Regions from separate parts of the Arthrobacter sp. R4-81 genome, predicted to be linked through region 2. Evidence: predicted binding sites of a transcription regulator. Region 2 holds the regulator's gene; the other holds the start of a gene.
The links. Region 2 encodes HrcA, which represses chaperone genes, less so after heat shock. Its sites were predicted from a motif close to TTNGCACTCGNNNNNNNCGAGTGCNAA; they were not measured.
Positions count from the first base shown of each region.

Region 1 (6,401 bases), 720 kb from region 2:
GGCGTCCAGCCGGAGCGTTACGACGTTCCATCCGATGAGCCCGGCATGGATGAGGCCCGCGGAGATCTGGACCTCCCCGACGAAACCGGTTCCAGCACTGCCGATGACAGCAGTGACGATCCGATGCACGGCGGCGCAATGGAGTAGCAGGGCAGCGGAGTAGCGGAGAACAGCAAAAAGCTCCGGCCAGGAGTTCCTGGCCGGAGCTTTTTGTGCGAACTGCGGGTTCAGCTAGTGCTTGTGGCCTGCGTGTTCTTCTTCTTCTGCAGGCTTCTCGACAACAAGGGTCTCGGTGGTGAGGACCAGTGCCGCGATGGATGCTGCGTTACGGAGTGCTGCGCGGGTCACCTTGACGGGGTCAATGACACCGGCAGCGATAAGGTCTTCGTACTGCCCGGACTTGGCGTTGAACCCGTGGTGGAGTTCTGCCTCAGCCACCTTGGCGACCACAACGTAGCCGTCGAAGCCGGCGTTCTGAGCGATCCAACGCAGCGGCTGGACCAGGGCACGGCGCACGATGCCAACAGCAGCGGCTGCGTCGCCCTCGAGTGCCTGGACGGCCGGGTCCTCATCCAACGCCTTCAGGGCGTGGATCAGAGCGGAACCGCCACCGGCAACAATGCCTTCTTCAAGAGCAGCGCGCGTGGAGGAGACAGCATCCTCGATGCGGTGCTTCTTTTCCTTCAGCTCAACCTCGGTGGCTGCACCGACCTTGATAACTCCGATGCCGCCGGCCAGCTTGGCGAGGCGCTCCTGCAGCTTTTCCTTGTCCCAGTCGGAGTCGGTGCGGGTAAGCTCGGCGCGCAGCTGGGAAACCCGTGCCGCGACATCCTCAGCCGTTCCGGCGCCATCGACAATGGTGGTGTTGTCCTTGGTAACCGTGATGCGGCGGGCCGTACCCAGAACCTCGAGGCCAACAGTGTCCAGGCTCAGGCCAAGCTCCGGGGAGACTACCTGGGCACCGGTCAGGGTGGCGATGTCCTGAAGCATTGCCTTGCGGCGGTCGCCGAAGCCAGGAGCCTTGACGGCAACCACGTTCAGGGTGCCGCGGATGCGGTTGACGATCAGGGTGGACAATGCCTCGCCGTCGACGTCTTCAGCGATGATGAAGAGCGGCTTGGAGCTCTGCAGTGCCTTCTCCAGCAGCGGCAGGAAATCCTGTACCGAGGAGATCTTGCCCTGGTTGATCAGGATCAGTGCGTCTTCGAGGACAGCTTCCTGGCGTTCCGCGTCAGTGACGAAGTACGGGGAGAGGTAGCCCTTGTCGAACTGCATGCCCTCGGTGAGGACCAGCTCCGTCTGGGTGGTGGAAGATTCTTCAATGGTGATCACACCATCCTTGCCAACCTTGCCGAATGCTTCAGCCAGGAGTTCGCCAACCTCGTCGCTCTGGGCCGAGATGGCTGCAACGTTGGCCACCTGGGTTCCCTCGACAGGCCGGGCGTTCTCGAGCAGACGGGCGGCGACGGCCTCAACCGAGACCTCGATGCCGCGCTTGATCTGGCCGGGAGCAGCGCCGGCAGCAACGTTGCGCAGGCCCTCCTTGACCAGGGCCTGGGCCAGGACGGTCGCAGTGGTGGTGCCGTCGCCGGCGACATCGTTCGTCTTGGTGGCGACTTCCTTGGCCAGCTGGGCACCAAGGTTTTCGTAGGGGTCATCCAATTCGACTTCGCGGGCGATGGTCACGCCGTCGTTGGTGATGGTGGGGGCTCCCCACTTCTTGTCCAAAACAACGTTGCGGCCACGCGGGCCCAGCGTCACCTTGACGGTATTGGCGAGCTTGTCGATGCCGGCTTCGAGCGACCGGCGGGCAGCGTCATTAAACGCAAGCTGCTTTGCCATGGTTGTGTCCTTTCAAAGACAGAAACCCCGCGCTGCTGACCGTCAGACAAGTCAGCTGCGCGGGGTCCAAGAGAGTTACTTAACGACGATCGCCAGAACGTCGCGAGCGGACAGCACGAGGTACTCGGTGCCGCTGTGCTTGACTTCGGTTCCGCCGTACTTCGAGTAGATTACGACGTCGCCTTCAGCGACATCGAGGGGAACGCGGTTGCCGTTGTCGTCAAAGCGGCCGGGGCCTACTGCAACAACTTCGCCTTCCTGCGGCTTCTCCTGTGCGGAGTCCGGGATGACCAGGCCGGAAGCCGTGGTCTGCTCGGCTTCGAGCGGGCGGACAACAATACGATCCTCAAGAGGCTTAATAGAGACCGACACTCGGACCTCTCCTTTTCGTCAGCAAATTCATGGACAGTAAAACTGTGCCTTTGGCTGGCAAACCGTCGTCGCGGGTGCCGGCAGCAGCCGGGCTGGCAGTTCTTCATGTGTTAGCACCCTCCTAGGGAGAGTGCTAATGAAGACTCTATGTAACCGTTAGCACTCGGTCAAGGCGAGTGCTAAGAATTTCGTCGGAAGTGAACACTCTTGGCCGCCTTTTACCCGGTGGGCTAGGAGTCCGCCAGATCGTCGAATCCGAGGTTCTCACCGTTATCTTCCCTGTTCTGCGGCGAGTTCCGGCTACGGAACAAGACTATGGCTGCTGCAACCGCCGTTGCAGCAGAGGCGATCAGGACAACAACACCGCCAACCCGGACAGCTGAGTAGAGCTCCCGGATGTCCCTGGCTTCATCGCTGGGATCATTGATGTTCTTGCCGCCCACCGAGTAGACGGTGGCGTTGAAAGTATCGAGAGCGAAAATGACGGCGAGCAGTGCGAGGCTGATGATGACGATGGCGGCTGCCGCTATGAGGGCCGGCCGGGCGTACTTGACGATGCCGTCAGCGGGAATCTGGTCATTTGCGGCTGCCTGCGGTTCTTCATGCTCTTCCATGTCTTCAACCCTAGCGGGGCCACCACCGAGTCATGGCCTCCACTAGGGTTGACTGCATGGCTGACGCAACACAGGACCTTATCGCCCCACTGCTGACCAGCGAGGGGTGGGAACTGTTGGCCTCTCTGGGTCCCTACCGCGAAGCGGAGGCGTTCCAGCAGAATGCGGCGCTTCGAAAAGCCGGGCACTCCCCCGCCCTCGTCTCTGCTGTCCTTACCCAATCGCGCCTTCGAACCAAGGCGGAAGGCAAATTCGGCGAGTTTGCCCGTCAGATGATCTTCACACCCGCCGGACTGGAGCAATCCACGCGCCTCCCTGTTGCCGCGCGCCACGCCGAACGGTTTCTCAGGGCCGGCATCAGGCATGTGGCGGACCTCGGCTGCGGTCTTGGGGCGGACTCCATGGCCCTTGCATCGCTGGACATTCGCGTTACTGCGGTGGAGCAGGATGAAACAACCGCAGCCTGCGCCACCATGAACCTCATTCCGTTCCCGAACGCCACGGTGGTCCATGCCGACGCCACCACGGTTTCCCTTGAAGGTATCGACGGCGTCTGGCTGGATCCGGCTCGCCGCACCACCTCCACCTCGGGAACACGGCGGATCTGGGACCCGGAGGATTTCTCACCCCCACTGTCATTCGTTGAATCGCTTGCAAAATCAGGCCGCTCTGTTGGCGTCAAGATGGGCCCTGGTATCCCGCATGGCTCTGTCCCGGCCGGATGCGAAGCCCAGTGGGTTTCGGTAGGCGGAGACGTCACGGAGGTGGCCCTCTGGTTCAACGCTGTCCGCCGCCCTGGAGTCCGACGTGCCGCTCTGCTGCTGGGTGCCCAGGGGGCCGCGGAGATTACCAGTGAGGAAGATTTCGACGGCGGTCCCGTAGCCCCTGTGGGGCCGGTCGAAGGCTACCTGTATGAACCCGATGGCGCCGTCATCCGCGCCGGCCTTGTGGCCGACGTCGCGCTTGAACTCGATGGCCATCTGGTGGATGAGCACATTGCCTACATCTGCGCTGCCGGTTTGCGTGATACACCTTTTGCCCGCGCCTACAGGATCCTGGAGGTCATGCCGTACAACGTCAAGGCATTGAAGTCATGGGTGAAAGACAACCGGATCGGCGTGCTGGACATCAAAAAGCGTGGGACCTCCGTGACGCCCGAGGAACTCCGGAAGCAATTGCTCGCCGGTGTCAAGTCCTCAGGAAAGAACGCAGCAAAGAAAACGGCCACCCTGGTTCTCACCAGGATCGGTGAGGACCGGGTGGCCATCTCGGTGGAGCCCGTTTTCTATCCTTAGTTCTGCTTATTGGCTCGGCTTACTGGGCCCGCATGAACTCCTCTGCAGCGCGCACCTGGCTATCCGTAGGCCTGATCCCGGTGTAAAGCACAAATTGCTCAAGCGCCTGGATGGTGGCAACTTCCGCGCCGGTAATAACGGTTTTGCCGGCTGCCCGGCCGGCAGCAACCAGGGGTGTCTCCGCCGGTAGCGCGACGACGTCGAAGACCACCTTTGCGGCATCGATCACCGGCTGCGGGAAGGACAGGCCGTTCGCCTCCGCTCCCCCGGCCTTGCTGCCTGCCTTACCGCCTGCCATGCCGATGGGGGTCACGTTGATGATCATGTCCGCCACGCGGGCACTGTTGACCTCAGTTGCGGGACCATCGCTGTCGCCATCGCCATCGAGCTGCGCCTGCCAGCGAAACCCGTAAAGATCGGCCAGCGAGCGTCCGGAGGTCTCATTCCGGGCAATGATGGTCACGTCCCGGAAGCCGGCGTCACGCAAGGCGGCCGCAGTGGCTTTCGCCATACCACCTGATCCCTTGAGCAGCACGGAGTAGTCGTTTGGGACGTCGTTCCCCTTCAGCAACTGTTCGATGGCTGTGTAGTCGGTGTTATACGCCGTCAGCCGGCCAGCGTCATTGACGATGGTGTTGACTGAGTCGATGGCTTTCGCGGACGGATCCATGACGTCAACCAGTTCGATGACCTCTTCCTTATAAGGCATGGAAATCGCGCAGCCCCTGATTCCCAGGCCGCGAACACCGGCGATTGCCTGGCCCAGATCCGTGGGGGCAAACGCCTTGTAGATCCAGTTCAGGCCAAGCTGCTCATACAGATGGTTGTGGAAACGCGTCCCGTTGTTGCTGGGCCGGGCCGAGAGCGAGATGCATAAGGTCATGTCTTTATTCAGAATGGGCACAGCACCATTAAACCGCTTGTAAACCGCTCGCCGTCAGCCCTGGCGGGCTTTCCGTTCCGCCTCTTCCCCACCCTCGTTCCTCGGGCGGGGACCCCGGAGGCGTCTCTTAACTCATTTCAGCCCTGGCGGGCTTTCCGTTCCGCCTCTTCCCCACCCTCGTTCCTCGGGCGGGGACCCCGGAGGCGTCTCTTAACTCATTTCAGCCCTGGCGGGCTTTCATTCGCGGATTCTTTTTGTTGATGACGAATGTTCTTCCTCTTCGGCGGACTATTTGGGCCCCTGGAATCTTTTTCAGGGCACGCAATGAATTCCTGACCTTCATGTTTTCTCCTTCAATGGTTGTGACCGGTGATGTGCCGGCCGTTTTCTACAGACTGCTTTCCAGCTCCCAGGGGTCCTCAAGGGTGGCGAAGTCCTGGGCCATTTCTTCGTCAGTGAGCTGGCAGGCATCAAGCAGCGAGCGGATCTCGCCGCCGTCGATGTCTTCTCCGCGACCCGTCACCGCTACCACGGTGCTCCGGTCCCCAAATCTCGGGTGCCAGGCAAGGATGGCATCGGCGTCGCCGGCGTTGGCCGTCAGTCCTTCTTCCTGGTCCGCTACCCAGCGGCCAGTGTTTTCCAACCAGACACGGGGACCGATGCCCATCAGGCCGATCCTCTGGGCCGGAGCGGACGCCATCCAGAGCCTCCCCCGCAACCAGTGTGACCCGGCGGCCAGCAGAGGAAGGGCCTCCCGGAAGCGCTGCGGATGAAGAGGCCGCTCCACGGAGTGCAGGACGGTGCAGAAGTCCCCGGAACGGTCCTGGACAGGAACCCGGACAGCCCCGAGCCGTGAGCGTGATACCGCTTCCCGCGCGTCATAGCAGCGGGGACGGAAGTCGTCGTGTGTTTCAACGAGTACGGCATGCGGCGCCAGTTGCGTCATGAGCTGGACCCCTGAGTGCCAGTCAGTTGATTCCTTGTCCACACTGCCGGCAAGTTGGGCCCCGAGGCCCGCCTGGACCATCACGGTATCAACGTGCGCGAATTCGGAAATCAGGAACTCTCCGCTGGTGCGGTCGTCTCCGCGTGCTGAGGTAAATCCCGATTCGAAGAGTGTATGCCTGTCCCAGATCTGGTGCTCGAGTTCCATGGGATCGACCGCCAGCACCGCATTGTCAATGAAGATATTGGCCCCCAGCCTTGCTGTCAGCTCTGCGACCACCAAGCCTGTGGCTACTCCAGGCGGGAGGCCAAGAACCACATGGGCGCAGTCCGTATCCATGAGCCGCTCCACGGTGGGCACAACATCGAGCCTGACGGTGCAGCTCAGGCAGCCGTGCTCCAGTGGCGTCTCGGCACGCTCGATAAGCACGCCGTCCCGAAAAATCCGCC
Region 1 is NZ_CP096445.1:1,462,649-1,469,049, reverse strand. It holds gene M1E05_RS06960 (hypothetical protein) at 1-147, shown strand, start outside; gene groL (chaperonin GroEL) at 232-1,842, opposite strand; gene groES (co-chaperone GroES) at 1,918-2,214, opposite strand; gene M1E05_RS06945 (hypothetical protein) at 2,445-2,828, opposite strand; gene M1E05_RS06940 (THUMP-like domain-containing protein) at 2,885-4,123, shown strand; gene M1E05_RS06935 (shikimate 5-dehydrogenase) at 4,143-5,006, opposite strand; gene ykgO (type B 50S ribosomal protein L36) at 5,227-5,349, opposite strand; gene M1E05_RS06925 (GTP-binding protein) at 5,395-6,401, opposite strand, start outside.
Region 1: the regulator HrcA is predicted to act here: its motif matches at 2,371-2,397, upstream of groES (co-chaperone GroES).

Region 2 (6,401 bases):
GAAAGAACTATGGGAAAGAGCCGACCAATGGAGAAGCACCCGACAGGGAAGGGGCATGTTCGCGCTGCCCTCCTGCCGCTTGTGCTTGGGGCCGCCTTGGCCCTGTCCGGTTGTATTGCCGATCCCCAGCCGGGCCCCACCGACGGCGGTAACGCGGCCGTGTCGACGTCGGCTCCGGCGACGGGCGAGCTGCCCACCACAAGCGCCCCCCTCGAGACAACAAATGCATCCAACAAGGCTCCCGTCTACTGGGTGGGCCGAAGCAATGACGACTTCTTTCTTTACCGCGAGTTCCGGGATGTCCCCTCCCAGGAAAACCCTGTGACGAGTGCCCTCCGGGCCATGATGTCGGAAGAACCCCTGGACCCTGACTTTTTCACGCCGTGGCAAAATCCGAAGGAGCTGGCCACTTCCATTTCGGGGAAAAACGTCATAACCGTGGACGTTTCCGCTGATGCGTTCAACAGCAACCTTGATGCCGACACGGCCGATCGCGCAATCCAGCAGCTTGTATACACGGCGACGGCAGCAGGAGCCAGCGCCGGACTCATTGACAGCAATCAGCAGCTTCAGGTTGTGGTGCTCGTGGACGGCCATACCGGCTATCTGGGCTTTGACCACGTCAGGCTGGGTGCTCCCATGTCCCGGAGCACAGGAATGGTAGCCCCTGTCTGGATCATCGATCCCCAGGAAGGAACTGAACTTCCGGAGGGCGTTGTGAAGATCAACGGGCGAAGCACCAGTCCCGGCAACAAGCTGCGCTGGCGCATCCTCCGGGTGGAGGGAAACAGCGACAAAACGTCATATCTCAGCGGGGAAGTCACCGCCTCCGCCGATCCTTCCCAATCGGGGATCTTTGCTTTGTCAGTGAACCTGGGCCCGGGCAAATACGAACTTCGGGTGTCCCAGATCCTGTCCGCGCAAGGCGATTCCGAAGTCAGTGTGGACAGCCGCGGCTTTATTGTCCGCTAAGGCAGTGCCTCCACTAAGCCGCTGCCATTCAAAGGCTGTTGCTACCAGCGGCCCAGCACATCGCTGGCCAGGACGGTAGCGGCCGGGCCCGCCGTGGAGGAACGCAACACATGATGGCCAAGCAAGGCGGTTACTGCCCCGGCATCGCACAGCTTTGTCACTTCCCGCGGGCTGATTCCGCCTTCCGGGCCGACAATCAGCAGCACTTCCCTGGCCCCGTCACCATCAACGTCACCATCTCCGGCTTCCCGGCCGGAGTTGGAATTGCGCCACGTTTCCAGGACTTGCCGCAGGGGCCGCACAGCATCCTCATGGAGGATGATGGCGAGATCAGCCGCCGCGACAGTCCGCTGCAGACCGGCAGTGTCAACGGCGTCGCGTACTTCGGGGATCCACGCCCGTCGTGCCTGCTTGGCTGCCGCCGTAACCACTGATTGCCATTTGGCATGGGCCTTAGCCGCACGCTCGCCTTTCCAGCGAACAATCGAGCGTTCGGCCTGCCAGGGAATAACAGCATCAATTCCCAGCTCGGTGGCGGTTTCCGCTGCAAGCTCATCGCGGTCCCCCTTTGCCAGTGCCTGCACAAGGGTCAGCCGGATACCGGGCGGGTCCTCAACCTCCAGGGTCCTGCATTCCACGGTCAGCTCGGCTGGAGCGGCGGCGGTGACTATTCCGGTCATGCGTTTTCCGGAACCATCCGCAATATCTACAGGCTCCCCCACCGCCAGCCGTTTGACTGTGACAGCGTGACGGGCTTCAGGTCCCTCGAGAATAAAGTGTGAACCCGGTTGTTGTCCGTCGAGGGTTCCTGCGGGGGTAAAAAAGACCGGGTTGCTCACTGCTACAGGTTACCGAGCCGGTCCCGCAGTTTCGCGAAAACCCCGCCGCTGGCGGCCAGTTTGCCCTCGGTGAACTGTTCCCCCCGCAGCTTGGCCAGCTTCCTGAGCAACTCTTCCTGTGCAGGATCCAGGCGCGTCGGTGTTTCAACCTGCAGGTGCACCTTGAGGTCCCCGCGGCCGTATCCCCGAAGGTGGGTGACTCCCAGGCCGCGGAGCGTAATGATCTCGCCGGACTGAGTCCCGGCCTTGACGTCGATCTCCTGCTCACCGTCGAAGGTCTCAAGGGTGATTTCGGTGCCAAGGGCAGCAGCAGTCATGGGGATATTGAGGGTGGCATGAAGGTCGTCGCCTTCACGCAGGTAGGTGGAGTCTGCGTTGACCCTGATCTCCACGTACAGATCGCCAGAGGGGCCGCCGGCTGGACCTGCTTCTCCTTGGCCGGACAACTGGATCCTTGTACCCGTGGCCACGCCCGCCGGAACCTTGACGGTCATGGAACGGCGGCTACGGATCCGGCCTTGGCCGTTGCACTCGTTGCAGGGGTCCTTGATGATCGTCCCGAAGCCTTCGCAGGAGCCACAGGGAGCAGCGGTCATGACCTGTCCCAAAATGGAGCGCACGGCACGCTGCACTTGTCCGCTTCCGCCACAGATGTCGCAGCGGACCGGGTGAGTGCCGGGGCGGCAGCACGAGCCCTCGCAGCTCGGGCAGGTTACAGCGGTGTCGACTTCGAGCTTTTTGTTCACACCGAATACTGCATCCCGCAGGTCGATGCGCACGCTGATGAGCGCGTCCTGCCCCCGGCGCACGCGGGAGGCAGGTCCTGCTGAACCGCCGGCGCCGAAGAAGGTGTCGAAAATGTCTTGGAAAGCGAAGCCCTGGCCCGCGTAGCCGCCGCCGAAGCCGTTGTCCGTACCGTTCTCGTTACCTGTGGTGTCATACACCCGCCGTTTTTGCGGGTCCGACAGCACTTCATACGCGTGGGTCACTGCCTTGAACTTGTCGGAGGCATCAGGACCAGGATTCACGTCCGGGTGCAGGGTGCGGGCAAGCTTGCGGTAGGCCTTCTTGATTTCCTCGCCGGTAGCCTCCGGCGAGACTCCAAGGACGTCGTAATGGCTGCTCAAAGTTTGTGTCTCTTCCTGGTTGTACTGCCTGTGATACGAACGCGCTGTCTAGGAACGCGGCGCCCTGGATGCGGGCGCAGAAATCTCGTGGGACGATCAGCCGCCAGGGCCGAGGATCCTGGAAAGATACCGGGCGACTGCCCTGACAGCAGCCATGCTGGTGGGGTAATCCATGCGTGTCGGGCCGAGAACGCCGATCTTGGAACTGGAGTCCGGCCCGTAGCCAGTGGCCACAACGGAGGCCTCGGCCAGGCCGTCGTACGGGTTTTCGCGGCCGATGCTCACGGTAACCCCACGGGGATCCTGGGCCATCTCGCTCAGCAGCCGCAACATCACCACCTGTTCCTCGAGCGCCTCCAGAACGGGGCCGATACTCAGGGGAAAATCGACGTTGGATCTGGCAAGGTTGGCTGTGCCGGCCATGACCATACGTTCTTCGCGGCTGCTGTGGGCGAGTCCTTCCAGTCCCCGAGCCAGAGCCTGCGCAACGTTGCGGCGGGACGGTTCGCAGGAGGCAACCACGCTGGGGAGAACGTGGGGCAGCTGACTCAGGGGCGTACCGGACAGGCCCATGAGGAAACGGGTCCGCAGGGCAGCCAAGGCTTCATCGCCCAGATCCTGCCCCGCATCGATAACCCTTTGGTCTACTTTCCCGGTATCAGCAATCAGTACGATCAGGACCTGCCGCGGCGCCAACAGGACAAATTCGATGTGGCGCACCAGTGCCCGGCTCAGATGCGGATACTGCACGACGGCGACCTGGTTGGTCAGCTGTGACAGCAGACGGACGGTACGCTCCAGGACGTCGTCGAGGTCGTCGGATCCCTCGAGGAGAGACTGGATGGCCCGCCGTTCTGCCTGTGAGAGAGGCTTGACGGCAGAAATCTGGTCCACAAACAGCCGGTAGCCCTTGTCGGTGGGTATACGGCCGGCGCTCGTGTGGGGTGCGGTAATGAGGCCTTCATCTTCCAATGCAGCCATGTCGTTACGGATGGTCGCGCTGGACACACCGAGATGGTGCCGTTCCACGAGAGCTTTTGAGCCCACCGGTTCACGTGAATGGACATAGTCCTCCACGATGGCACGCAGCACTTCAAGTTTGCGTGGTTCACTCACTGTCCACCTCCGATCTCCTGTGCGGCAGTTAGCACTCGACATGCCTCAGTGCTAACCAGTCTAATATGACTCAACGCGTTGTTAGCATTGGTACCGCTCCCGGCGAAACTCCGGCAGTGAACCGGCGCGTGCAGATTCCAGAAGCCACGAGCGGATTCCGACTGAAAAGCAGAGTGGCGATGACTTACCAGGACTGGGGCCCGCAGGACATCACTGCCCCCGCCAAACGTGAACTCCCTGGCGTTCCGGTGGAACGGGGAATGGTCCTTGAGGACGTCCAGTCAGGGTGGGTAGGCGCCGTGACAAGGGTCGAAAAGTCCGGTGGCATGCACCTTGTGGCCCTCGAGGACCGGAGGGGAAAGTCACGGTCCTTCCGGCTGGGCTTCGGTTTCCTGCTGGACGGTCAACCCATCCGCCTCCTTCCGCCGGCGCCCCGCAAAAGCGCTGCTTCCGCCGGTCCTCAAAGGACAGCATCCGGCTCGGTGCGCGTGGAGGGCCATCGTGCACAGGTCGCGAAAGCAAGCCGCATCTGGGTCGAAGGAAAGCACGACGCCGAACTCGTGGAGAAGGTTTGGGGTGACGACCTCAGGATCGAAGGAATCGTCGTGGAACCCCTCCACGGCATTGATGACCTGGCAGGGGCAGTGGCGGCGTTCCAGCCCGGGCCCAACCGGCGTCTCGGGGTGCTGGTGGACCACCTGGTTGACGGTTCCAAGGAGTCCCGGATCGCACAATCGGTAATGTCGTCCCCCGGGGCGGCAGGCAACGTGCTTATTGTCGGACATCCCTACGTTGACGTCTGGCAGGCAATCCGACCCGGCGTCCTCGGGATCGAGCAGTGGCCTGCTATCCCCCGGGGAATGGACTGGAAGACAGGTATTCTGGCCGCCTTCGGCTGGCCCCACTCAACCAAGGAAGACATCGGCCTCGGGTGGCAGAAACTCCTCGGAGCAGTACGTACCTATGCCGATCTTGAAGCATCCCTTTTGGGCCGTGTGGAAGAGGTCATCGATTTCCTGACGGCTCCATAGCAACCGGCTTCGTGGGGCTACCCCGCGAAGCCGGCCGGAAACCAGTATTCTTGGAACGGCGGTGGCTTCCTGCAAGCCTCCCCTGCTATTCCAGGCACCAACGCACCACTGCAATCCAAAGGACGTAACCGTGGCAGAAGACGCACGTGAACACAGGGACGACCATGCCGGCCAAGGCCAGTCCCAGTACCATGGTGTTCCAGCCAACGCGTTGCCCTTGACCGCCAGCGAGGACCGTCAATGGGCAACACTGGCTCACTTCGGCGGCATCCTCGGGTGCGTTCCCGCACTGCTGATCTACCTGATCTTCAAAGAGCGGGGCCCCTTTACGGCCCAGGAATCCAAGGAAGCCCTGAACTTCACGCTCCCTCCCACCATTGCCGCAGTCATAGCGAACATACTGGTGATGCTTCCGGTGGTCGGCAACATCTTCGCCGTGCTCGCCACCGGGATCTGGATCGCCTTGACGTGCTTTGCCGTAGCCGCCGGAATTCACGTCAACCGGGGCCAACCGCACCGCTACCCGTTCAATCTGCGGTGGATCAAGTAGCGCCAGCCGCAGTTAGTCCGGCAGGACCCGTCGAACCACGGCGTCCGCAAGCAACCTGCCCTTGAGTGTCAGGACGAGCCGCCCCTGAAATGCGGCTGCGGCGTCCACCAGTTTGTCGGCAATGAGACCGGCAACAGCGTGACGACCGGAAGCATCCAACGCTGCGATGTCCAGGCCTGAGGACAGCCTGGCCTCCAGCATGATTCGTTCCACGCTCCTGGTGCCGGCGTCAAGGGTTTCGCGTCCGGCCGCCGGCGACGCGCCTGATGAGAGCCGAGCGGCATAGGCCGTGGGGTGCTTGACGTTCCACCAGCGCACTCCGCCGACATGTGAGTGGGCGCCGGGTCCGATCCCCCACCAGTCATCACCACGCCAGTAAGCCAGATTATGGCGGCAGGCCTGCTCCGCGGTGCGGGACCAGTTGCTTACCTCGTACCAGTGCAGGCCGGCCGCGGAGATCAGTTCTTCGGCAAGTTCGTACTTGGCGGCATGATCGTCGTCGTCAATTCCCGGTACTTCCCCGCGGCGGATCTGGGCCGCGAGCTTAGTGCCCTCCTCAACGATCAGCGCATAGGCGCTGATGTGGTCCGGCTTGTACGATAACGCCGTTTCGAGGGACACCCGCCAATCACCCATGGACTCGCCCGGGGTGCCATAGATGAGATCCACGCTGACTGCCAGACCGGCGTCGCGCGCCCATTGGACGGCCTCGGGAACCCTGCTGGGGGTGTGGGTGCGGTCCAGGACTTTGAGCACGTGAGGCACG
Region 2 is NZ_CP096445.1:2,182,436-2,188,836, reverse strand. It holds gene M1E05_RS10295 (GerMN domain-containing protein) at 28-972, shown strand; gene M1E05_RS10290 (16S rRNA (uracil(1498)-N(3))-methyltransferase) at 1,014-1,811, opposite strand; gene dnaJ (molecular chaperone DnaJ) at 1,814-2,938, opposite strand; gene hrcA (heat-inducible transcriptional repressor HrcA) at 3,035-4,054, opposite strand; gene M1E05_RS10275 (DUF3097 domain-containing protein) at 4,234-5,085, shown strand; gene M1E05_RS10270 (DUF4870 domain-containing protein) at 5,216-5,635, shown strand; gene hemW (radical SAM family heme chaperone HemW) at 5,648-6,401, opposite strand, start outside.